4 regions of the Shewanella psychrophila genome follow, and region 3 is predicted to be linked to each of the others. Evidence: predicted binding sites of a transcription regulator. Region 3 holds the regulator's gene; each other region holds the start of a gene.

Region 1 (4,759 bases), 2.0 Mb from region 3:
CATCCTATCGGACGTATTGGTCTGCCAAGTGAGATAAGTGAACTCGTGGTATTTCTGGCGAGCGACAGAGCGACTTTTATCAACGGGGCTTATTACAATGTCGATGGTGGCTATTTGGCTCTGTAAGCTTATAACTTGAGGGACTAGGTGTTAGGACTAAAACGTCCAGGTGGCTTTGGCGAAAAAGGTGGGATCGGCGATATGCCCAAACAGGTCTTGCCCTGCGTTATCCGTACCATTGTAGGTAAAGCAAGCTGTTACCGGACCAATGGGGTAGCTCAAACCTAAGTTGTAATATACGTAGTCGTCACCTAGGGCATCTTTCGTATTCCACCAGCCTAGTTGCATATCAAGACTAAGGCCTGACTCCCACAGTGATTGCGACTTGTTGTATTCCACTCGATAAGCTTTATCGACACTTAAGTCTCCTAAGATATCATTTAAGGTATGGCTAAAAGAGAATTGTCCGTAGGGGGTGTACAGGTCAAACATGAGTTCGGTAAAGTCCAGGCTGATGTCTGCTGAGTTTGAGCCCTGAATAAGGTATTGATACAGGGTGACAGATAAGTACACTTCTTCGTTGAACAGGTGACGATAGCCGACATACACATCGGTTTCCAGATTTTCACCTGCTTCATAGGGGCTAGCATCATCGATGAAATTGAATGTCGATACGAAAGTACCCAGATAAAATCCATTACCGACATCGTATCCGGCGAGTACCTGAACGGCAGGGTCTGTCTGAGTCAAAGAGACTCCATAGGCTCTATGATCTGTGGTGACGCTCGCATGGCCATAATAGCTGCCATCAGCCAGGCTAGGAAGAGTGAAAAGAAGGAGTAGATAAGGGAGTAAATGAAGCGCCTTAGTGACGATGATGAGAGAGTCTTGGGTTGCACTTTTCCATGTGTCCAGTAAATAATTCATATCCCTTGCCTTATTACCGATTAGCTCATTCCTTAAAGTCATTTGACTAATGACTTTAAGGAAAATATAGACCAAGGGAAGCGCTATATCCAATATTTAGTGAGGTGGTATAAAGAATCTACACTCGTAATAGTTCCTTCGCGTTTGCTAATGTGTTGTTGGTTATTTCGTCGCCACCCAGTAAACGGGCGAGCTCTTCGATGCGCTGATTCTTGTCCAATGGTGTCATGGATGTTTCAGTCTTTCCTGCTTTGCTCTTCTTGTCGACAAACATGTGTTGGTGTCCGTTACCGGCAACTTGAGGCAGGTGGGTCACACACAAGACTTGAGTAGAATCACCTAACTTTCTCAGCATTCGTCCAACAACTGCTGCCGTTGGTCCTGAAATCCCCACATCGACCTCATCAAAAATGAGCGTCGGGGTCGATACTTTTTTGGCTGTAATGACTTGGATCCCCAGGCCTATTCTGGACAGCTCGCCACCCGATGCTACTTTAGATAGTGGCTGAAGAGGCTGGCCAGGATTAGTAGTGACGAGAAACTCTATGGTGTCGCAGCCATTAGGGGAGCTGAGTTCTTCATTGAATGCGATTGAGATTGAAAATTTCCCTTTAGGCATACTCAATTCATGGATAGATTGAGTGACCTGCTTGTCTAGCTCTTTGGCATAACGACAGCGGCTCTGGTTGAGTTTCTTGGCATGTACCAGATAGCTTTCTCGACTGGCGGCTACCTGTAGCCTGAGATCGTCCAAAGCTTCTTCGTCAGAGTCGAGGGAGATAAGCTCAGCTTTTAGCATGAGGTGGTGAGCGGCTAGTCCGCTCGGGCTGACGTGGTGCTTACGAGCCAGCTGCATGGTCTTGGATAATCTCTGCTCTAAATGTGCGAAATGTTCAGGATCAAGCTCTAACCCTGCTAGGTAAGCCTCAAGTTCGCTACTGCTTTCCTGAACTTGAATGAGGGCTTCGTTTAGCATACTGACCACACTCGTTAGTAGAGGGTCATATGACTCCAGTTCTTGGGCTTGAGTGATGCCTGCATTGATCATGGACTCGACGTTGCCCTGATCATTCTCCTGTAAGATGAACAGCTCATTTTTACAGGCTTCGACCAGAGCAGTGCCATTGGCAAGTTTCTTATGCTCTGCCTCTATCTCTTCAAATTCTCCTGGAGATAGGTTGAATTCATCGAGTTCTTCGACTTGATATTGGAGTAGCTGTTTTCGAGAGATACGTTCATGTTGTGATAGCGTTAAGGCTTTAAGTTCTTTCTCTATCAATTTACAGCGTTGATAACCAGCAGTGACAGAGTCGAGTAGCATTTTATGATTGGCGTAACTGTCTAATAAGGTAAGCTGATGTTCACTCTTTAGCATGGCATGGTGCGCATGTTGACCGTGGATACCAATAAGCAGTTGGCCTAGATTTTTGGCTTGTGATAAGGGGACAGGATTACCATTGATGTATGCCCTGGAGCGTCCATCACTATTAACTGTGCGCCTGAGTATGCAGTCATTATCATGGTCAAGATCGTTATCTTCGAGCCAACGTTTGGCAACAGGGATATCACTCAAGGAGAATCTGGCACTCACTTCAGCTTTATCCGCGCCAGGCCTTACCGTACTGGCATCGGCTCTGTTACCTAAACACAGGCCTAAGGCGTCAATTGCAATCGATTTACCCGCCCCGGTTTCACCGGTAATGCTGGTCATTCCGGGCCTGAAGTCCAGCTCAAGGAAGCGAACTATGGCGAAATTATTGATGCTGAGTTGGCAAAGCATAATGACATCCCTTTAATGTACTGTGTTTTTAAACAGTATATACTGATTTTATATACAGTAAAGCTTTGAGTGAATAGTGTTCAATATTATTCTGACTCAATACGAAACTTCATCGAACTTAGTCACTAGTTGCTGAGCATGCTAGCTACGAAGTAAATAATCTATGCTTGGCAAGGTCAGGATACTCAGCACTGTACCTAACATGATCGTTTGAGCGCTGATTGCTGACTTTATCCGATATCTTTGTGCTAACAAGAACACACTGGCAGCCGTGGGTAAGGAAGCTAGCAGCACCCCCATGATCAGCAAATCTCCCTCGACGCCAAAGGCTATTAAGAGTATATAAGCCAGCGCGGGTTGTATGAATAATTTGCACACATTAATCCAGGTCAATTCGGCGAAATGATGGAAAGTCTTTTCTCTAACCGTTAATTGACGAGTGTCATGGGGTATAGCTGAGGATAGAGGGAGTTCCTGGCCGCCAGTAGCCTTGGCGAGTACCATGCCGATTGCAAAAAGTGCACAAGGGCTAGAGGTCATGCCTATCTGGCGTAGCATGATTGATATTGATTCGTTGACGTGAATATTAAGAGCCGAAATAACCATGCCTATAGTGCTGCCAATGACAATTGGATTCTGTATCAGAGACTGAAAAATAACGACAAGAGGGGATACTTGCTTCTGCCCTTGGTACAACTCGACGGTAACTAAGACCAAGGCAAAAATGATGACGGATAAAAGTGTCGTAATGGCGGCTGCGGTTAATGCGTTGCCATTGTCGGGAAACAGCATGGTGAGTAAGGGCATGCCGATAAAAGCACAGTTACCGAATGTGGTGTTTAGCGCCCTGAGTGCGGCTATATCAGTGCGGCCTTTATTGGTTACGCAGGACACCAGCATCACCAATATGTAGGTCAATACCATAGCTAAGCTATAACCGGCAATAAATCCCCATTGCAAAATACCTTCGATAGGGGTTTCAGCCAAGGCAATCAGCATGATAGCCGGGAAAGCTATGTAGTAAACATATTGGTTTAATACCTGGTCTGTATCGGGTGACAGGATTCTGCTTCTCTGGATAAGCGAGCCCAGCAACATGATCCCAAGTACGGCAAACAATGGGGTTAAGATAGGTGACATCAATACCATCCCTAATTTGAGTCGTGTTTTTATTATATTTTTTTTATCAAAGTAACACAGTTTTTCGTTGGGATGCTATTAAGCTAAGGTCTTAGGGGAAGTTTCGGTTTTGCTTTGTGGAGGCGTTTATTAGAGAGCTTTGTTTTTGGCTCTTGGGTTGGAAGGGGGCCTTTTATTGGCGGAAGAACGCCGAGCTCCTGGAAAAAGTTGATTTGTCTTCTTAATTCAAACAGAGAGCCCACTCTAGTCTGCTCACCTATGATGAGTTTCCAAGTGTCTGTTAGGCCCTCTGAATTAGTCAGGATATAGCCTTCGTAAATCAATTTTCTCATTGATAGCTATAACTTTAGCTCTCAGGCAGTCCGATACCTATGTTAGATACGCCGGATTGAATGATCTCTTTTCGCAGTGACTTCACAAAGTCTGCATTTAATTTAGGATTGTCTTCAATCAGTTGAAGTAGTGTGCTTTGCAGCTCTTTCTCTTCAACCATGACCTCATGATTAAAGATGTAGTCGTCGAATGCGTCTTCGTCAAGCTCGACATCGGAAATCGCTTCTATGTAATTGGCTACAGTGCTCGAAGAGAGCTTACTGATATTGACAATATCTTCTTCGACTTTACTCTGAATGGCACTCAATAAGGCTATGATTGCAGTGCTTGCATCCATGGCTGGATAGACACCATAGACATCGAAGTCGGCTGGTTCTGGCGTGTTTAGCTCTAACCTTTCCAGGTAGATATCTATGTTTAGCTTTAACTTTTTATCATAGATAGATTGCCATAGTAGGCTAAGTGCAGTATCGAGCACTTGTGGATCACCAAACTCACACACCTCTGAAAAAAGTTGATAATTAGGCAGCATACGTTGGCACAATGCGATGGCGAATACTTTTTTCTGTTGTAAGTCTA
Region 2 (4,759 bases), 1.8 Mb from region 3:
TCTATCGGTGAAGGCGTGACTAGCGTTCGGGTTGGCGATCATGTTATTCCGCTTTACACCCCTGAGTGTGGTGAGTGTAAGTTCTGTAAATCCGGTAAGACTAACCTGTGTCAAAAAATTCGTGAGACACAAGGTAAAGGCTTGATGCCAGACGGTACCACTCGTTTCTCTAAAGATGGTAAAGATATCTTTCATTACATGGGCTGCTCAACGTTTTCCGAGTACACGGTATTGCCTGAAATCTCATTAGCTAAGGTCAACCCTGAAGCGCGGTTAGAAGAAGTGTGCTTATTAGGTTGCGGTGTCACAACCGGTATGGGCGCGGTAATGAATACAGCTAAAGTGGAAGAGGGGGCTACAGTTGCTATCTTCGGTATGGGCGGTATTGGTTTATCTGCAGTCATAGGTGCGGCTATGGCAAAAGCCGCTCGTATTATCGTTATCGATATTAACGAGAGTAAGTTTGATCTGGCCCGTAAACTGGGTGCAACCGATTTCATCAACCCAAAAAATTATGACAAGCCTATTCAGGATGTCATCGTAGAACTCACAGATGGTGGCGTCGATTATTCTTTCGAATGTATCGGTAACGTCAATGTGATGCGCTCGGCACTTGAGTGTTGTCATAAAGGTTGGGGTGAATCTGTGGTTATCGGTGTCGCCGGTGCCGGACAAGAGATCTCAACGCGTCCATTCCAGCTGGTAACTGGCCGAGTGTGGAAAGGCTCTGCATTTGGTGGTGTTAAAGGTCGCTCTGAGCTGCCTGACTATGTTGAGCGCTACATGGCTGGTGAGTTTAAGTTAAGTGACTTTATCACTCATACCATGGGTCTTGAGCAAGTTAATGAGGCATTCGATCTTATGCATGAAGGTAAGAGCATTCGTACCGTGATTCATTTCGACAAATAAGTAAGCTGATAGCAGATAGAGCGTCGCCATATTCATGTGATGGCTCTTAATAGAAGTATGCAGAACTGATGGTTCATGTCGTCAGTTCTGTTTAGTTAGCACTTTATTGGTGCTTGAGTGATGTCTAGGTAGTAGTGAGGATAGCGGAATAATGACAGTAGAAAATCTCAGTAGTAATAAAACCTTTGGAGGCTGGAACAAGCAATATAGCCACCAGTCTAAGACCTTAAATTGTGCGATGCGCTTCGCTATTTATCTGCCACCTCAAGCTTCGAATGGTCAGAAAGTGCCAGTTCTTTATTGGTTATCAGGCTTGACCTGTAGCGATGAAAACTTCATGCATAAAGCGGGCGCTCATCGTATTGCTTCTGAGCTTGGTATCGCCATTGTTGCGCCGGATACCAGTCCCCGTGGCAGCGATGTTGCCGACGATGAGGGCTATGACTTAGGCCAAGGTGCAGGCTTCTATGTCAACGCTACTCAAGCCCCTTGGAACAAGCATTACCAGATGTATGATTACATCGTCGATGAGTTGCCGGCTCTAGTTGAGTCCATGTTTCCAGTGACTGACAAGCGTTCCATTGCTGGCCACTCAATGGGTGGGCATGGCGCCTTAGTTATTGCCTTAAGAAACAGTGATGCCTATCAGTCAGTTTCGGCTTTTAGCCCTATCAGTAATCCGATAAATTGCCCATGGGGTAAGAAAGCCTTTACGGCTTACTTAGGCCGGGACATGACGACTTGGTCTGACTATGATGCAAGTACCTTAATGCGTAATGCCTCTGCGGAAAATGGTAAATCATTTGTTCCAGCTCTGGTCAGTCAAGGAGAAGCGGATGACTTCTTAGCTGAGCAGTTGAAACCTGAGGTATTAGAAGCCGCGGCCAAAAACAGTGGTTATCCTTTAGCCCTGGAAAGTCATGAAGGTTACGACCATAGTTACTTTTTCATTGCCAGCTTCATAGAGCAGCATCTGAGATTCCATGGCTCGCATCTTAGTGTCAGCTGAAGCTAAGCGATTTTTGCTTCGATAATGCCATTGGGTTAACGACTCAATGGCATTTTTGTTTGTCCCTAGCCCATCAATTGTTCATTCCTCGTTCAAATATTCCCCTTTAGTCTCATTTTTATTGGTTACTGTATTTATATACAGTATAGTGGTGTGAGAGGCTTCTTGTTCAGAGAAGTGTTTAGAAGAGTGCTGTGAAATTGCTTTGAAAACTAATTTTCAGAAAATTATTCATATCGATATGGACTGCTATTTTGCCGCAGTCGAGATGCGCGACTTTCCCGAATTGAGGGGCAAGCCCATAGCTGTTGGTGGTCGCAGTGATCGCCGTGGGGTGATAAGCACTTGTAACTATGAGGCACGGGCCTTCGGCGTTCGTTCGGCCATGGCCTCGGGCTATGCATTAAAACTGTGTCCCGATCTCGTACTCGTACCTGGTCGCATGTCGGTGTACAAAGAGGTTTCGGTGCAGATCCGCGAAGTTTTTGCTCGCTATACCGACTTAATTGAGCCCCTCTCTCTTGATGAAGCTTATCTGGATGTCACCGACTGCACTTTATGTCAGGGCTCGGCTACCTTGATTGCAGAAGCCATCAGGCTGGAGATCTTTGAGATCACTGGCCTCACGGCTTCGGCTGGCATCGCGCCGGTGAAATTTCTTGCTAAGGTCGCTTCAGATCTGAATAAGCCTAACGGACAATATGTGATAACCCCGGATATGATCTCACCCTTCGTGAAAACCTTACCTTTGACTAAAATCCCTGGTGTTGGGAAGGTGACAGGCAAGAAACTTGAAGATATTGGCCTCAAAACCTGCGGCGATCTTCAAGACTATCCGCAAAGTGCCTTGATTGAGCGATTCGGAAAATTTGGCGCAGTCTTGATTGAGCGGGCTCAAGGTATAGATGAGCGCAGTATCTCTCCACATAGAGAGCGTAAATCTGTGGGGGTGGAGACGACGTTAGCAAAGGATATCTATACCTTAGACCAATGTCATGGTGTGATGCCTCAGCTGATTCAGGAGTTGGCTGTACGGGTGACGCGTAGCGCAAAAGATCGCATCATCAATAAGCAGGTGGTTAAGCTTAAATTCAGTGATTTTAAACAGACTACCATAGAGCATAGAGCCGATGAGATGTCGGTGAAACTATTTTATGATCTGCTCACACAAGCGCTGGAGCGTCAGCAAGGGAGAGGCATTCGCTTATTAGGTGTATCGGTCGGCTTAGCGAGTCAGTCGTCGGTAAATACCAAAGAGGCTGAGAATGAAGTGAGAGAGTCACAGATGGACTTAGGATTTTAAGAAGTAGGATTTAAAGAAATAACTAGAACCTAGGAACGAGATCTTAGGTTCTAGAAACCTTGTTTATCCTTTCTCTGGAATACGTTCCAGAACGGCTAACAGCAGCTTGTAGTACTGGCCTACGGTCTCAATGAGTACCTTCTCATCGGGGCTATGTGGATAGCGGATAGTCGGGCCAATCGATACCATGTCCATCTCAGGGTAAGGCTTCTTAAACAGTCCGCATTCAAGACCCGCATGAATAACCATGATCACAGGCTCTTTGTTGTAGATACTGTCATAGGTTTCACGCACTAAGGCCATCACGGGTGAGCTGTTGTCGGGCTTCCATCCTGAGTAAGCACCGCTAAACTCTATCCCGACACCGGCTAAGTTTGTCAGCGACGTTAATACACTTTCAATTTCATCTCGACCTGAATCGATCAGAGAACGAATTAAGCAGAGAATTTCAACGCTCTCTGTTTCGGTGCTGATGACGCCGACGTTTAATGAAGTCTCAGTAACGCCTTCAACCTCATCACTCATACGGATCACGCCATTTGGACAGGCATTGAGTAGGTCAATAAGCATGTTCTGAGTATCTTCGCTCATGACTTGCTTGGCGGCCGATACTTGGGTTAGTTCGAGTAACATATCGGGATCGGCAATGGCTAGCTCTTCCCTTATCAGGGCTTGAAATTTTGTTGCCTGAGTCTCAAGTTCAGCAATGTTTTCAGTAGGTAACATAAAGCTTGCACTGGCTTCGCGGGGGATGGCGTTACGCAGAGAACCACCGGTAAAGTCAGTTAATTCCAGCGCCAAGTCATCGGCATGATTAAACAGGAAACGTGCCAGCAACTTGTTGGCATTACCGCGTCCAAGATGTATGTTCACACCAGAATGGCCACCTTTTAAACCCGATAGGGTCAAGGTGTATGTCGAGTTACTCGACTCTGGAGCTTGCCACACCATAGGCACACTGATCTGGGCGTCGACACCACCGGCACAACCCATGTAGATCTCGCCTTCTTGCTCAGAATCTGTGTTGATCAGGATCTCGGCATCCAGATAACCCGCTTCGAGGCCAAACGCGCCTGTCATGCCCGCCTCTTCATCGATAGTTAACAGAACTTCTAATGGGCCATGGGCGATATCATCTGAGCCTAAAACGGCTAATGCCGATGCCATGCCTATGCCATTGTCCGAACCTAAAGTCGTGCCCTGAGCCTTAACCCAGTCACCATCCACGTAAGGAATGATAGGGTCTTTCTCAAAATCATGAACCTTATCTGAGTTCTTCTGGGGAACCATATCGATATGGGCCTGCAGGGCAACAGTCTTACGGTTTTCCATGCCAGGAGTGGCTGGTTTCTTGATGATGAGGTTACCGACTTTATCTTCAACAATTTCAAGTTGTTTATCTCTAGCCCAAGCTTGAATATGTTCGCTGAGCGCTTGCTCATGCTTGGAAGGATGCGGGATCGCACAGATCTGTTCGAACCACTGCCAGAGTGCTTGAGGTTGTAGTTGGCTTATTGCTGTCACGGATAACTCCCCTA
Region 3 (4,759 bases):
ACTTCCCCTCTCTTGTCGCTATCTAATAAGTAACCTAGCTCTTTTAACTTGACACTAAGAGTACCGTAAAGCTTTTTATCATAAAATTCCGGCGCCGTGATGCCATGAAGCGCACCCAGTCTCTGTGCCAGCCTATGACTCTCACGCTCAAGTTCTGATCGCTCCATCTTAGGACAGGCAGCCAGCAGGTTAAATATTATGGCATAGCGTTGCATCGTCTCACTCACTGTGCCAGCGAGTAACAACAACTGGTTGATCTGACTCTCTACTGGCGATAAGCGTCCAGCTTCGGTCACTAATCCTTGTGCGACAAATAAATCCAAAATTTGGATAACATGAGTTTCTATGTCCTCGATACCCATAAACAATTCTGCTTTCAATAAGGGGTAGAAGTCTTTTACCGTATCGATAATCTCATCTCTGGAAACGTGCTCATGCTGAGTCAAGCAGTTTGCAACTAGGGAGGGAACAATCAAAAGGTGGATGATATTGTTACGGTAATAGGTCATCGCTACTGCAATGCTATCTTCTATGGAGATGATATCCCCTAGCGGATCGCTATCTAGCTGAATCTTCTTAAGTTCTAGACCTTGCTGTACCAGTAATTTACCGTCACCTTCAGGTACAGATGTGAACTCAGTATAAGGCAGATCCTTGAGTAATTTTAGATAGAGATCTAGCTGCTTCTCAAGTTGTGAACGCTCCAGTGCATGTTGCTCGGAAGCGAGTAAAACCAAGCTTGTCAGCGTCACTGAACTCACCGCCGCCGCATCATTAATGCTTGTCATCACTCGATTAGCTAAGGCGTTCACCACAGGCGTCAGCCACTTAGGTTTCTGCTCAGGGTCTTTAGCTATCTCCTGCTTCCAATCGGGCACCTTCTCGTCCAGATAGCAATCTAAGGTGATAGGTTGACCAAAATTCACATAACCTTGGCCAAAGTTACCTAGCTTACGCAGCGCGCCAAACAGCTGCCAAACAGACTCTTTCTTTTTCTTCTTGCCGCTAAGTTCTTTATGGTAGGTGGCGACCTCCATCACATGATCATAACCTAAGTAAACGGGCACTAAAGTCACAGGTCTTTCCATGCCACCCAGCACACTATTGAGAGTCATGGCAATCATGCCAGTCTTAGGTGCCAGCAGACGACCGGTACGTGAACGTCCACCTTCGGTAAAGTATTCTACCGAGTAACCTTTAGTGAATAATTGATCTAAATATTCACGGAAAACCGCCGTATAAAGCTTGTTCCCCCTGAAGCTACGGCGAATGAAGAAGGCTCCGCCACGACGGAACATAGGCCCCGCAGGCCAGAAGTTGAGGTTGATACCCGCAGCTATGTGCGGTGGAACCATACCTTCGTAATAGAGAATATAGGACAGTAGCAGGTAGTCCATATGACTACGGTGACAAGGCACATAGATGATCTCATGGCCATCATGATGTAGCTGCCTTATCTGCTCTGCACCTTTAATCTTGATACCCTTGTAGAGCTTGTTCCACAGCCAGGTCAAGAAACGCTCTGCGATACGCACTAGGCTCTCGGAGTAATCAGCCGCCACTTCATCCAGGTACTCCATCGCCCTGGCTCTGGCCTCGACTTCGGAGATTTTCTTGCTCGCCGCTTCTTCTAGAATCGCCTTCTTTAGCGACTCAGAATTTAACAGGTCTTGAAATAGTACCTGACGCTTAGGCAAAACAGGTCCGGTCATCACTTTACGTTGACGACTGAAGTGGACTCTAGCCACACGAGCCAGCTTGTGAGCTATTCGCTTATCGGTGCCGTGTTCATCGGCCATATAACGAATTGAGACAGCATTAGAAAACTGCACGAAATTATGTCGTCCCAAGAAGAGGATCATCAGACATTTTCGGAGCCAGGTCGGATTTTGGCGCTCAAACACTGCCGCCTTCATGGTATCGTCTTCTTTGCCTGGAGTGCGCCCCCAGTAGAGGCTAACCGGCACTAACTGTATATCCAGCTCAGGCTTCTGCCTATGAACCTTCAACAGATCCATAAAGCTATTTAAGAAAAACTCATTGCTCTCTCTTTGCCCAAAAAGAGGCTTAGCACCTTCCAAACACACCACTCTGGGCGTGCGCTCACCATCGACAACCAGCTCATCATAAGGGCTCGGAAGTCCATACTGACTGGTTATTTCACTTAGGGAAGCGATATCACTGAGAGATTCAGTCTTCATCACATAAACCACAGGCTTATCTGGGTCTAAGTTGAGATCGGCAAAGGGGTCATGGGGCACAACAACAGTGAGCACCAGTTTTTTCTGAATCCAACGTAATGATTTATACCAAAGAGAGTCTTGTTTCGACATTTTTCTTATACAATGTGAGTCTTCTTAATAACGGCATAGAATACCAGATAAAAGAGAGTTAGCCCTAATCTAGTCAAAAGGTTCTTTTACGTACTTAATAAACTTGGTTAATCCTTGCACTGGTTGCAATACTGTATATACTGACAGTAACTGTATAGAAAGACAGGATTCATCATGAGACCTTTGACACCAAGACAAGCCGAGATCCTAGAACTGATTAAGCGCAATATTTCCGATACCGGCATGCCTCCGACTCGAGCCGAAATAGCTAAACGCCTAGGTTTCAAGAGTGCCAATGCGGCCGAAGAACATCTGAAGGCCCTCGCCAAAAAAGGCTGTATCGAGATTATTCCTGGTACATCTCGCGGTATTCGACTCACACAAGCTGCGGAGCCGGAAGAATTAGGCTTACCCTTGATAGGCCAAGTTGCCGCTGGTGAACCTATCCTTGCCCAGGAGCATATAGAACAACATTATCAGGTCGACCCAAGTATGTTTCGTCCTAGTGCCGACTTTCTACTTAGAGTACGCGGTGACAGCATGAAAAATATCGGTATTCTCGAAGGTGATCTACTCGCCGTCCATAAGGTTGCTCAAGCAAAGAATGGCCAAATTGTCGTGGCTCGAGTGGAAGATGATGTCACAGTAAAACGCTTCGAGAAAAAAGGTAGCATGGTCTATCTCCATGCTGAAAATGAAGACTATTCACCGATAGTTGTCGACCTCACCAGCCAGAGCCTGAATATTGAAGGACTCGCAGTCGGTGTTATCCGTAACGGCAATTGGCAATAGATGAAATCGCTCATTGGCGAAGGAGCTTGGTAATGAAAAATCTAATTGGAAATAGCCCTAGACACCCAGGTTTATGGTCGAATCCCCTTGACCAAGTGTCCATCGAACAAGGTAATGCGAGTATCACCACAGTAAGCACCCACACTCAGGGCCGGGTGGAACTGAGAAAAGTGAGTAATCAGCTTGCTACTTTGAGTCATCAGGGGCAATGGATTGTATTGATCAGTCCTCCCAACATGGGCTACAAGCAGATGTTAGCCGAAGCAGGAGTCAGAATGGACCGCGTCCTTCTCGTTCATGCTAAGGACGAAGTTGAAACCTTATGGGCCATGGAGAAAGCGCTCACCAGTGGCACATCCAGTGCCGTCATCTGCTGGACTCAGGCCTTAGATTCACGGGACAATCGCCGACTGAAATTGGTAGAAAAAAGCGCACGAGCCCTAGGCATTGTCATCGAAGATGCGAATAGCCACTTACATGCTAAGCCCCATAGCCAAACAGATACTCACTTCAGCCAAGCCAGTTTATTCGGTTCTCTACACTAGTCTCGAGTCAATTTGACGAATAGAAAATCTATTATTTAAGTCCCGTAAGGGACTTTTTTGTGTTTGATTTTTATTTAAAATATTTGAAAAATTCACCAAAAGTGATCTTGATCAATATTTCAACACCAAGTAAGTTAGGGATATAACAACGATAATTTGTTATATCCAAACGATTTAGTAGTCGGCGTAGTAAAGACCCTGCCATGTGTGGAAGTCCAGATATTTACCTCGCTGAAATCGGTACTGATATATTCAGCCGTAGGTGCGAGTGTGGTTAACTCAGGTAGTCAGTGACTGCCAAACTAAAATAACAAGTAAACCGCCACTGCACTTTGAAGTCATCGTTGCTTTTTTGGGAACTGAAGAGTTTGCATAGAGCAGAGACTTACTGTGTGACTCTTCTTTGTCTTAATTTTTGACAGAGGAGAAGTCTAGTGAAGCGAGTGTTGTATAGTTTTCTGGCGTTGCTGTTTACGCCCTACGTTTTGGCATCAGAAATGCCCCTTAATATGACAAAGGGCGTTACAGATATCAGTGGCCAGGTATACAACCTGCACATGATCATACTGTATATCTGTTGCGCCATCGGTGTTGTGGTTTTTGGTGTGATGATCTATTCCATGATCAATCATCGAAAATCTAAGGGTGCCGTAGCAGCCAATTTCCACGAAAGTACTAAGGTCGAGATAGCCTGGACCATAGCCCCTTTCATCATACTCATTCTTATGGCTATTCCGGCGACTAAGACCTTAATCGCCATGGAAGATCCTAGTGATGCCGACATCACCATCAAGATAACAGGCTCTCAATGGAAATGGCATTACAGCTATTTCGATCAAGATATAGAGTTCTTTAGCCTACTCTCAACCCCTAGAGAGCAGATAGAGGGAACCGAAGAGAAGGGAGAGAACTATCTCCTCGAAGTCGATAAGCCCTTAGTCCTTCCTATCAATAAAAAAGTACGCTTCCTGATGACGTCAGAAGATGTGATCCACTCATGGTGGGTTCCCGCGTTCGCGGTTAAGAAAGACGCAAATCCGGGTTTCATCAATGAAGCATGGACCCGTATCGATATACCAGGTACCTATC
Region 4 (4,759 bases), 1.8 Mb from region 3:
AATAGGTTCTGCACCATTAAGCGTCATAAGGTACTCAACCTTAGTCCCCCTCTTTGAGAAACGCTCAGAGCCTGAAAAATCGCACATCATTTTGGCCGCCTTAACGTGTGGAGATGACTTAGCGGTATAATCGGCTATATCTCTACGCAGGCGTTTACTAAAGACGAGTTCTTCATCTAGCTTGCCTTGCATCAGGTCATTGACCACCTCTTGTAAGAAGGCCATCACATCTTGTTTAGAAAATAGGCGGTAATAAAGTGATTCTTGTATGCGCCTGGCCAACGGACTCCAGTCACTGCGTACTTGCTCCATTCCCTTAAAGACGAGCTGCAGTTCTCCTTCATTATTAGTAAGCGCACCTACATAACGTTTCTTAGAACCTTCAGTTGAACCTCTGAGGGTCGGCATGAAGAACTGCTCATAATGACATTCAAATTCTAACTCTAGATGACACGCTAACTTCATCTCTTTATCTAGCTTATGTTTCCACTGGGAGTTAATCGTTTTAACTAATCCCTGCCCTATTTTATCGACATCGATATCCTCAGGGTCTTGTCCCAGCCAAACGAAGGTCGAATCGGTATCGCCATAGATGACTTGGTAACCTAGCTCCTCAATCCAGGCTCTTGTCTGTTTCATTATCTGATGACCCCTAAGGGTGATAGAACTGGCAAGCCTAGCATCATGGAATACACAGCCACGGGAGCCTAATACGCCATAGAGAGAATTCATGATTATCTTAATGGCCTGTGACAGCGGCGCATTCTTCTCCGCCTTCGCTTCTTCCCTATGCTCCGAGAGTGTTTTAATCAATTCGGGTAATATGGGCGAGTCTCGGCTAAATTTCGCCCCCAAGAAACCATCAACATTATCGGCTTCAGGTTCACTGAGTCCCTTAATAAGACCTTTAGGGTCAATGAGAAAGGTTCTGATGATAGAAGGATAAAGGCTCTTAAAGTCGAGCACTAAGATATGTTTATAAAGGCCGGGGATAGAATTCATCACATATCCGCCCGGACTTTCTAGTCCTTGACTCATTGCCATAGCGGGTGCGACGAAGCCAGCTCTATGCAGATGAGGCAAGTATAAGTTATTGAATGCGGCGACTGATGCACCGACTCTACCAAGTTCTAACCCGGTCAGCCTTGAACGTTCTAAGGCAAATTCAAACAATTGAGTTTTTTTGAAAACATCCCACACCAAACGGCTGTCAGTTAAATTATAGTGGGCGAGCGCAGCTTTATCGTGATGAAAGAGTTCAGTGATCTCCTCACCTCTATTCTGAACACCTTTCTCACCACTGGGCAAGGCCTTCCCCTCCTCGAGCAAGGCACGCGAAACAGACTCCAGTGAGAAACTATCGAATCGATAAAATGCCGCCTTTAGCCAATCTATTCCGTCTAACACGACCCGCCCTGGCAAAGAGAGAGTCTCAGGACGATATTTATCTGGAACCTTCCAGCTCAGAACCGTCCCGCCCCTGCCCAATGTCAACTCGATCCCAAGTAACTTTGCTCGTCTATAGATCAGGGCCAGATCGAACGTTACCACCGCCCAGCCTATGATGATATCGGGATCATATTCGTCAAACCAATCGATTAACCTAAGAATGAGCCCTCTCTCATCTGCTACCCATTGAATATAATCAGTCTGGTCATCGGCTATGGTCGACTCATCACTACTGATCTGCTTAGGTGAGCCCACCATAATCACTTTTTTATACTCGACATCCATCGCCTTGCCGTAGAGTCCGACCGAGTAGAGCTCGCCCGACATACTGCATTCAAAATCTAGGGAGATGGCTTTCAGCTGGATATCGACAGCGCTTTTTCTGGCCCGAGTGGCAGTAAATCTGGCCAATTCGCCCTGTGTTTGAGGTTCTAATTGACCAATAAACTCTACATCGAGCGCTATGTACCTTTCTATCAAGTATCTATGTTCGGGCCGAACATCGGTTTCAAACAGAGGAATGGCGAGATCGACCGCACCTCTGATCACATGCCTAAATACCTGTGATGAGCTCGTATAAATAGCCGTAACAGGATCACCATTGAAATTTGTCAGTGACAGCTCCACTTGTCTTACTTTTGCTAATTCCGGTAATGCTTGTAGTCGTAGCAGATCTTTAGTTGCACAAAAACACACATATTCAGCTTGAGGAACTCTAACTAATATGGGGCCATCGGAAGTTTTAATATAATAATGCAACCAAACCATGCCTGAATGCTGCACCGTATGGCGAGAAAGTATCCGCCCCTTAACCGATGAGGTTCCGCTCAACTCTGATGAGGGCTTTACTGGCATAATTTGTCTATCCAAAACAGGGACTCGATGAAAATGGGATCACATTTAGCTCAATAATATAAAATTAGAGTAGTTAAGGCTATGCAATCACTGTTATTATGTACAGCTCTATTTCTCTTGCTTATATACCTATGCTATCGGCCGACGTAAAAACACAGATCCGTTCTATATACAAAGGTATCGCTTCAGCACTACCTGACTTTCGTTCGAGACGGGAGCAAAATTATATCGTCGCCGAGATTTCTAAGACCTTAGCCGGTGAGTACGATAAACACAGGCGTATAATAGTGGTTGAAGCAGGCACTGGTATAGGTAAATCATTAGCCTATATATTAGGCTCTATTCCATTAGCATTGGCCAGCAAGAAAAAGGTCTGTATCGCCACTGCGACTGTGGCACTACAAGAGCAACTGTTGCACAAAGATCTGCCCTTCTTTTTACAGCAATCTGAGCTGGACTTTAGCTTTGGTTTAGTAAAAGGTCGTCAACGCTATGTTTGTCTATCTAAATTAGAGATGTTAATCGGGGCCGATAACGGCACTCAGATGGCGATGTGGCAGACCAAACCCGACAATAGCCAGATCAAGCTACTGCAAACTTTATTAAAGCAGTACCACGAAGGAAAATGGAATGGCGAGCGTGACACTTTAGTTGAACAGCTCCCCGACCACCTATGGCAACAGATTGCTTGTGATAAACACAGCTGCCATAGACAACTCGCCAGCCACAGAAATTGTCCCTTCCATAAAGCACGTGAAGATATCGATAACTGGGATGTGTTGATTGCTAACCATAGCCTCTTGTTTGCCGATCTGGAATTGGGCGGCGGAGTCATTCTGCCGGATCCCGAAGAACTCTATTACATCATAGATGAGGCTCATCACCTTCCTATGGTTGCCAGAGATTTCTCCAGCGCACAAACCACACTCAAGGGTGCTGTGGATTGGCTGGAAAAAATCGATAAGACCTGCAGCAAGTTACAAAATCAAATAAAGAGTAATCATATCATAGGCCCAGCGCAGGCAATGCAGGACCATATTACCGACCTTACTGGCCTACTCACCCAGATAGCCCACTTTTGTGACACCCAAACCCACAGGTTCGACAATCCCGAAAACCGTTTACGCTTCGAGCATGGCAAGTTACCCCAGGCGTTACTCATCCAGGCAGAGAACTTAGCCACAGTATCAACTACCGCCCTCAAGCAATTCAATAAGATGTTAGTCTTGCTCAGCGAAGCGATAAAAGATGGCGATATTCCTAAGCATCAGGCCGAGCAGCTGCTCACAGAAACAGGCTTCATGTTACAGAAGCTGGAAAATTTACAGAAACTGTGGAAGATGATGGCGAAGGAAGATCACCCCAAAGGTGCGCCTATGGCTCGTTGGATTGAGCTATTAACCGGTAAACAGACTGATTATCTGTTCAGCGCATCTCCCATCGAAGTCGGCTTCATGTTAGAAAAGCTACTTTGGGACAAGGCTGCTGGGGTGGTACTTTGCAGTGCGACATTGCGAGCCTTAAATAATTTTAATCATTTCACCCATCAAGTTGGTCTATCACTCAACGACGGTAGCCGTTTTTTAGCCATGGATTCTCCCTTCGACTTTGAACAAAATGCGACCCTGTTTCTGCCTCAGATGAACTATGAGCCCACAGACGAAAAGTTCACCGAAGAACTCGCCCAACAAATTTTGGCACTGATAGAGGGTGAAATGGCCACTTTAGTCTTATTCGCATCTTATTGGCAGATGGAGAAGGTCGTCGATATGGTCGAGAATAAGGTTAAAACAGGCTTACTGATCCAAGGCACTATTTCCAGACAAGAGATTTTATCGGCTCATAAGAAACGATGCGATAACGATGAACCGAGTATCATATTCGGCACGGGTAGTTTCTCAGAAGGACTTGATCTACCGGGCGATTATCTAACGAACCTGATCATCACAAAACTGCCTTTCGCGGTGCCGACCTCTCCCGTTGAGCAGGCTCATGCGGAATATATCAAAATAAAAGGTGGAAATCCTTTTATGCAGCTAACGATCCCCGATGCTTCGCGCAAATTGATACAGAGTTGTGGTAGATTACTACGCAAAGAGCAGGACTATGGACGCATCACGATTTTGGATAGGCGTTTAGTCACTAAACGGTATGGAAAATCACTGCTTGATGCACTTCCCCCCTTTAGACGCGTAATTGAGTAGGATTTATTTTTGGATTTACTGTTTGAACCCAATACTTGGGTAATTCTAGCCGGGATCGGCTTACTCGCAGGTTTCATCGATGCCATCGCGGGAGGTGGAGGTTTACTCTCTATACCAGCCCTACTCGCATTGGGTATTAACCCTCATACGGCATTGGGCACCAATAAATTAGCCGCATGTTTTGGCTCTTCTACGGCTGCGTATACCTATTATAAACAAAACCTATTTACGCCCCACTTGTGGTACTACAC

Evidence for each region. Region 3 encodes LexA, which represses DNA repair genes until DNA is damaged. Its sites were predicted from a motif close to TACTGTATNNNNATACAGTA; they were not measured.
Region 1: the regulator LexA is predicted to act here: its motif matches at 2,726-2,745, upstream of recN (DNA repair protein RecN).
Region 2: the regulator LexA is predicted to act here: its motif matches at 2,045-2,064, upstream of dinB (DNA polymerase IV).
Region 4: the regulator LexA is predicted to act here: its motif matches at 2,393-2,412, upstream of dinG (ATP-dependent DNA helicase DinG).

Annotation. Positions count from the first base shown of each region.
Region 1 covers NZ_CP014782.1:4,675,627-4,680,385, reverse strand. Annotated here, with positions in the region: gene sps_RS20305 (SDR family NAD(P)-dependent oxidoreductase) at 1-126, shown strand, start outside; gene sps_RS20300 (TorF family putative porin) at 157-927, opposite strand; gene recN (DNA repair protein RecN) at 1,046-2,707, opposite strand; gene sps_RS20290 (AEC family transporter) at 2,849-3,847, opposite strand; gene sps_RS29305 (DUF3319 domain-containing protein) at 3,931-4,179, opposite strand; gene sps_RS20280 (YjaG family protein) at 4,194-4,759, opposite strand, start outside.
Region 2 covers NZ_CP014782.1:4,879,752-4,884,510, reverse strand. Annotated here, with positions in the region: gene sps_RS21145 (S-(hydroxymethyl)glutathione dehydrogenase/class III alcohol dehydrogenase) at 1-909, shown strand, start outside; gene fghA (S-formylglutathione hydrolase) at 1,061-1,918, shown strand; gene dinB (DNA polymerase IV) at 2,124-3,221, shown strand; gene sps_RS21130 (aminoacyl-histidine dipeptidase) at 3,285-4,745, opposite strand.
Region 3 covers NZ_CP014782.1:288,187-292,945, reverse strand. Annotated here, with positions in the region: gene plsB (glycerol-3-phosphate 1-O-acyltransferase PlsB) at 1-2,333, opposite strand, end outside; gene lexA (transcriptional repressor LexA) at 2,508-3,125, shown strand; gene sps_RS01305 (cell division inhibitor SulA) at 3,158-3,670, shown strand; partial or broken gene coxB (cytochrome c oxidase subunit II) at 4,105-4,759, shown strand, end outside.
Region 4 covers NZ_CP014782.1:2,084,476-2,089,234, forward strand. Annotated here, with positions in the region: gene sps_RS09085 (DNA polymerase II) at 1-2,304, opposite strand, end outside; gene dinG (ATP-dependent DNA helicase DinG) at 2,436-4,508, shown strand; gene sps_RS09095 (sulfite exporter TauE/SafE family protein) at 4,518-4,759, shown strand, end outside.